2 regions of the Paenibacillus sp. S29 genome follow, and region 1 is predicted to be linked to the other one. Evidence: riboswitches for the same ligand, from Rfam matches in the RefSeq annotation. Region 1 holds a riboswitch; the other holds the start of a gene.

Region 1 (3,410 bases):
TACCAAGTTTTGTACAACGTTATTTTCTTTCTGTGCTTACAACAGGTGTAGGGATGGGTTTCGTGACTGCAACACGTTTGCTGAGGAGCGGCTTCACTTGTTTAAAGGTCAAAAAGGTTTTCGTATTTTCATCCCAAAGGCGGAACTTCAAAGATTGCAGACTGCTACTCACTGTGATCGTGGTTGCTTTTTGAAGTAACGGTGTCGCTTCATGCGCTTTTTCCAAATTATAATTTGGCACTTTGGGACTCAAGTGATGAACGTGGTGAAATCCGATATTCCCCGTAATCCATTGCAATACTTTAGGAAGCTTGTAGTAAGAACTGCCTTCTACGGCTGCATTAATATAACTCCACTCTTCATCGTGCTCAAAATACGAATCCTCAAATTGATGTTGTACATAGAACAACCAGATGCCCAACATACCGGATACAAAAAAGATAGGTGCCTGTACGAGAAGGAAGGCCTGCCATCCAATAGCCCAGCACAACAGTGCATACAATGCAACGATGGATATATTCGTCACATGAGTGTTCATTTTTTCCTTGCGTTTGGCTGTCTTGATATTAAAGCGATAGGAAATCAAAAAAGTATAGATCGGACCTAGTCCGAACATAACCCAAGGATTTCGATATATGCGATAGGCCAGCCGTGTCCAAGTTGAAGCCTCTGTGTACTCTTCTACCGTAAGCACCCACATGTCACCTGTGCCTCTTTTATCCAGATTACTGCTTGTTGCATGGTGGATCGCGTGACTATTTTTCCATTGATGATAAGGACAGAGCGTAATAATACCTGTAATCGTTCCCACAATGTCGTTCAGCTTGCGGCTTTTGAAGAAGGATTGATGACCACAATCATGAAAAATAATAAACGTCCGTACCACAAACCCCGATGCAACAATGGCAATGGGAAGCGTCAGCCAGTACGAAACTGACAGGCTAAGATAAGCAGCATACCACAATAGGATCAGTGGACCCAAAGTATTGATGAGTTGCAGAACGCTGGATTTCGTGTTTATTTTCTCGTAGGGAGCCATATTTTTTTTCAATTGGGCTAATGGGAGTTGTGTCATACTCATTATGATCCTCCTTTAAAATGACGCCTATACCTTGATCCTGTTAGGCGTACATGTTGATCTAATCTCAGTATAAGGTGAAGACTGTAGACGCTGTAGTCATAAACGTCAGCTCGGGTATATGACATTTGTCATATAGACAAGTAACATAACCCGTTTTCCAAATGTTCGCGGGTTTCTTTTCTGAGGATTATTTGTTAAAATATAAGACATAATAACGCTGTATGTGACTGGCGAAGTCAGTGGAATGAACCACGAGGGAGCATACAAAAAAAGCGTACCGTTCGCCTGGGAGAAGTATTTGCAGAGGATTCGTCTGTCTTGACGACCTTGTGCAAATACTTTTTTTCGTTTTACAAGACCATGACACCCTGTTGATAAATCATGCGATAAATTCAGAGGAGGCTCGGACTATGGCAATTATCATGAAATCCAAAGAAGCAGCTGAGCAAGTATATGCAACGATCCGTTCACAGGTAGAAGAAATGAAGCAGCAAGGACACCGTCCCCATCTGGCGACCCTATTGGTAGAAGGTGATCCGGCATCTGCCTACTATGCCCGGACCAAGCAAAAAATAGCGGAGAAGCTGGGCATCTCATTTCATCTCCATACTTTTGATCGTCATGTTAGCGAAACCGAGCTACTGCACCTGATCGGCAGTCTGAACGATGCCCCCCATGTACATGGCATTATGCTGGAACTCCCGCTTCCCCAACATCTTTCCGCCTCCGTTATTAAACAATCCATCGCCCCCTACAAGGATATTGATGGAATTACACCTGATAACAAGCTGGCTACCGTAACAGGTGACGCCGGGCTATATCCCGCAACACCTCAAGCCTGTATCGAGCTACTTAAGCATTACGGTCACACATTGGCAGGCAAAAATGTTACTCTCGTGGGCATCGGACAGACAGTGGGACTTCCTCTTTTCCACATGTTGCAAAGAGAAAATGCCACCGTTACCGCCTGTCATGCAGGAACACGTGATATTGCAGAGCATCTGAGCCATGCAGACATTGCCTTCGTCGCAGTCGGATGCCCTGATGTAATTACACAGGATATGGTTCATCCCGGTCTGATTTTGGTAGATGCGGGAATTAATGAGACGCTAGAGGGAAAAATAGTGGGGGATGCCGCTTTAGACGTTGGGGAAAAGGTCCATGCCATTTCTCCGGTTCCCGGCGGTGTTGGCACCTTAACAACTGCGATTTTATACAAAAATCTGCTCAAAGCAATACATCTGCAACACTACTCCAGAGAGGTGGTCTATTCATGAGTGAACTGTCGTGGAATCATTCCATCGGGCATTTTCTAAAAGAGGCTGCAAGTGCAGCGCCTACCCCCGGCGGAGGAAGTGTATCCGCACTGGCTGCGGCACTAGGCGCGGCTATGACCTCTATGACCGCCAACCTTTCACAAGGAGAAAAATATGCGCATATCCATGAACAAATCACGGACGTCATTAGCAGCATGGAAGGATTGTCTACACATTGTGAGGAACTAATGGCCGCAGACATCCAATCCTTTGAACAGTACATGACCGCGCTGCGTTTGCCCAAGGAAACGGACGAAGAAAAGCGCTATCGTACCCATTCCTTACAGACAGCGGTGATCGCTGCCATTGAGGTACCCATGCGCCTGTTGGAAGTATGCCGGGACGGATTGTCGCAAGCCTACAACATTGTGGAAATGTCCAATAAAAATGTGATTTCGGATCTTGGCATCGGCGCGATCCTGTTCGAAGCCGCCGCTCAATCTGCCCTGCTTACCGTCGACATTAACCTTGCTTCGCTGAAAGATTTGGATGTCAAATACTCCTATGAGACCAAGACAGCCGCACTCATCCGTGAAATCGGACAGATCAAAGAACAAACCTTGTTGATGGTGCGCAGTCGAATAGCGAATTAGATTGCTCATAACCGTGTTTAACCTGTTCGAACCAATATATTCTGCTTACTCATTAAAAAATAGCCTGATTGGATACAAAAAGAAGATACTATTGAAATTACGACAAAATAGTAAATTAAAAACCAGTCCAAACATGATTCATGTTGGACTGGTTTTTAATGCTATATACTGCGTATAATATGCGAATTCCTATCTGTTTTGGGCAATTCATTACAACGCAGAATCTCACATCTATTGTTTAGCTTTATTCTCTTTTTCTCTTTCGACCAGCATATCTACGATCATATCAATTTGCCCGGTAATAGCGATTGGATCATAGCGATAATACGTATCAAAATCGTTAAAGAACACTCTATTGTTCTTCACCGCTGGAAGATTCCCCCACACAGCGGACGACTTTAGTTGTTTGAGCGCGTCACC
Region 2 (3,410 bases), on a different contig from region 1:
TGCGCATAGGTTTTGAACGATGGCTGGAGCGCTTCACCCAAAGCAACCGCTTTAGACGCGATCACATGCATCAGTGGCCCCCCTTGAGTACCAGGGAAAATAGCTTTATCAATCGCTTGCGCCCATGCTTTGCGAGTCAGAATCAGACCCCCGCGCGGACCACGCAGCGTTTTGTGTGTTGTTGTTGTTACAAATTGGGCATGCGGAACTGGACTTGGGTGAATTCCCGCTGCCACGAGACCTGCGATATGTGCCATATCCACCATAAACAGAGCGCCTACATCATTGGCAATGGAAGCAAAAGCTTCAAAATCAATAGTACGCGGATATGCACTCGCGCCAGCTACAATCAGACGAGGGCGGTGCTTAAAGGCTGCCTTGCGCACTTCATCGTAGTCGATGCGGAAGTTGTCTTCGCGTACACCGTAAGCAGCAAAGTTATACAACAAGCCGGAAGCGTTAACCGGACTTCCGTGTGTTAAATGGCCACCATGCGCCAAATTCATACCCAGTACAGTATCTCCAGGTTTGAGAGCTGCCAGATACACCGCCATGTTGGCTTGTGCTCCAGAGTGAGGCTGCACGTTAGCATGCTCGGCGCCGAACAATTCTTTTGCGCGGTCACGTGCGATGTCTTCAACGATATCTACATGTTCACAGCCACCATAGTAGCGTTTGTTCGGATAACCTTCAGCATATTTATTCGTCAGCACGGAGCCCATGGCTTCCATTACTGCTTCACTGACAATGTTCTCGGATGCGATTAGCTCGATATTGTGGCGTTGTCGTTTCAGTTCAAGTCCCATTGCTTCCATCACTGCCGGGTCACTTTTACGCAGGTGTTCCATCATGATTGATTACTCCCTCTCCATAGTCAATTGTTGGGTATACAAGCAAACGCCTGCTCCTCTGTTGGGTACCTCATCATCAATGCAAAAAAGATTAGTACAAACATGCCGCCATGCCAAATGCTAATCGCAGTTTCCGCCGACTTCTTGCTCCAGACTATACACTGCCCGTTGTCCACCAATAAGTGGAGGACGGGTGAATGCCGCTGTCACACGTGCTTCGCCAATCCAGCGAAGACTTGGGCGAAATGGAACAGCAATGGATCGCAGATGCATGCCAATCAGCGTTTCGCCGATGTCTATCCCGGCATGGGCCTGCACGTTCGCCGCCAAACACGCGTCACTCATAGAACGATAGGCGACGGTGGCCATAGAGCCTCCTGCTGTACGAACAGGAACAGCTGCAACCTCCGTCAGTCCCAGTCGCTCCAGCACAGCCCGTTCAACGACCAGCGCTCGGTTCAAATGCTCACAGCATTGAAACGCCACATCAAAGCCATACTCCCTGCGAACGGACTCTACTCCAGACAACAGTTGCTGAGCCACATCGAGCGCTCCCGCCGTACCAATCCGACTTCCAGCCACTTCACTTGTGCTAACGCCAATAACCAGCAGGCGGCCAGCCTTGAGACTGGCTGCTTCTGCGATTTCCCGCACAACAGAAGTGGTCTGTGCTTCTAGCGAAATCTCATGATCCAATTGTCCCACTATTGGAACCCCCTTTGGTTGAACAGCCTCTCAGAGACTAGGCACGGCCTCATGCCCCAAGTTCAACACACTCTCTCCTGATCACAATCTGACTATATTATAGCCGATGTTTCAGATTTCGAGCAGAAAAAATGGAAGAACCTTTAAAGGAATCAACTCTCAGCTAACAATCTGGCTCAACTTGTATATGAAAAAAGAGCAGTCCACACCTATGTGGAATTGCTCTTTTGCCCAGGCGACCGGCCGTATATCCGATGCTCCATCGTGGTTAATCCCACTTTTGTCGCCAGTTACATCGGATTCTCATTTTTCCACCTTATCTTAACGGATTTGCCGCCGAAAATCAACAGATTCCGTACAAAACAGATGAGTAATACCAATTTTATTCGGAAGAAGCCTTTAGCTTGTCCAGCAGCTTATGCAGCGCCGTACGGATTTCTGCAGCTGTGACATCGTAGTCTTCTCGCGAACCGCCAAACGGATCTGAAATATCAAAGCCCGGAATCCGTTGGTGTAATTCAATCATTCGTTCACGTTCCTGCGCCGATAGCTCTTGTCCGAGTGAAGCCATCAACTGCTGTGAAGCATATAAACCATCCAACTCCTGTACATCATTCAACACCGCATCCCGGTTCTCCACATATTCCTTAAGCGTAAATACTTTGCCCGCCGTTTGGGGAAAGCGCTGAATTACGTGCTGTTTATGTCCTTGCGTCAAGGTTAAGATCAGATGCGCCCACCCGGCAAGCCCGTCGCTCAAAGGGGTTGAAGTGATTTGATCGGATATATCGTGATCACGTAGAACCGCCTCTGCATGTCGGGATATCGGCGTGCCTTCCATCGCGGCTACTCCCGCAGAACGCACTTCCAGTTCTAGCCCATGCTCAGCAGCCAACTTACGCAGCATCCCTTCAGCCATTGGACTGCGACAGGTATTCCCTGTGCATACGAATAAGATATTCTTCAACGTTTTCACCCCCCGTATGTTAAAAAAATATATAAACAGAGGATTACTATAATCCTAATCCTTTACGATAACCCTGCACTTATTTTACACTGTCTACGCTAAAATCAAAACATAAACATAAAGCCGAATGCCAACAAAATGGCACCCCCCACTGCTTCCCCATAATCTCCTAGATTACGGCTGACCTTGCGACCCAGCAGCAGGCCCAGCATCGCCATTGCTCCCCCGCAAAAACCAAACGCCAGAACGGACAGCACCAGATCACTCTGGAACATACCTAGTGACACTCCTACAGAAAATGAGTCAACGCTCACCCCAAGTGCAAACAGCAAAAGGCCTAAAGGCGAACGATGATCCAATACCTGTACGCCGTCCCCTTTAAAGGAATTATACACCATATGCCCGCCCAAAAGGATGAGTAGACCCCCTGCGAAGTAGGCCGTCACATGACCTAATAAAGAACTCATATAATGGCCTGTGAACATTCCCAGTAATGGCATCAGAATATGAAAAAAGCCAATGACAGTACTGATGCGCAGCACGTCTCGCAGGCGTATCCCCTTCATGCCGATCCCTACGCCCAGCGATAACGCATCCATTCCTAGCGCTACCGCCATGATTAGAATCGTTACAACCTGCCCGGCATGGGCAGAGGCTGCCAGCATACTCCATCCCTCCATTATCCGTCTGTTCTTGTACACGTTATGCGGACAAGGGGCAAATCAGTACAAGCATGTACTGGAAGTACCCAATACCGAGACGAGGAGGGAGGAAAATTTAATATAAGAGGCTCTGATTCGACAGAAGCTACAAGCGGACGATTCGGTGACCTGCCGCTTTAAGCAGGCGGTTCATGACGGCGTCTCCCAATCCCTTCGGCGGACAGG

What was found. Region 1 has a riboswitch for ZMP and ZTP ahead of ACL9RM_RS19530 (bifunctional 5,10-methylenetetrahydrofolate dehydrogenase/5,10-methenyltetrahydrofolate cyclohydrolase). Riboswitches for the same ligand answer to the same signal wherever they lie in the genome.
Region 2: another riboswitch for ZMP and ZTP. It lies ahead of ACL9RM_RS02500 (TIGR01440 family protein); the one in region 1 lies ahead of ACL9RM_RS19530 (bifunctional 5,10-methylenetetrahydrofolate dehydrogenase/5,10-methenyltetrahydrofolate cyclohydrolase).

Annotation. Positions count from the first base shown of each region.
Region 1 covers NZ_JBMOUI010000012.1:111,723-115,132, forward strand. The annotation lists gene ACL9RM_RS19525 (fatty acid desaturase) at 20-1,081, opposite strand; ZMP/ZTP riboswitch at 1,295-1,379, shown strand; gene ACL9RM_RS19530 (bifunctional 5,10-methylenetetrahydrofolate dehydrogenase/5,10-methenyltetrahydrofolate cyclohydrolase) at 1,492-2,358, shown strand; gene ACL9RM_RS19535 (cyclodeaminase/cyclohydrolase family protein) at 2,355-2,990, shown strand; gene ACL9RM_RS19540 (ABC transporter substrate-binding protein) at 3,222-3,410, opposite strand, start outside.
Region 2 covers NZ_JBMOUI010000001.1:531,987-535,396, reverse strand. The annotation lists gene glyA (serine hydroxymethyltransferase) at 1-851, opposite strand, end outside; gene ACL9RM_RS02500 (TIGR01440 family protein) at 972-1,559, opposite strand; ZMP/ZTP riboswitch at 1,779-1,860, opposite strand; gene ACL9RM_RS02495 (low molecular weight protein arginine phosphatase) at 1,939-2,523, opposite strand; gene ACL9RM_RS02490 (manganese efflux pump MntP family protein) at 2,628-3,188, opposite strand; gene ACL9RM_RS02485 (L-threonylcarbamoyladenylate synthase) at 3,331-3,410, opposite strand, start outside.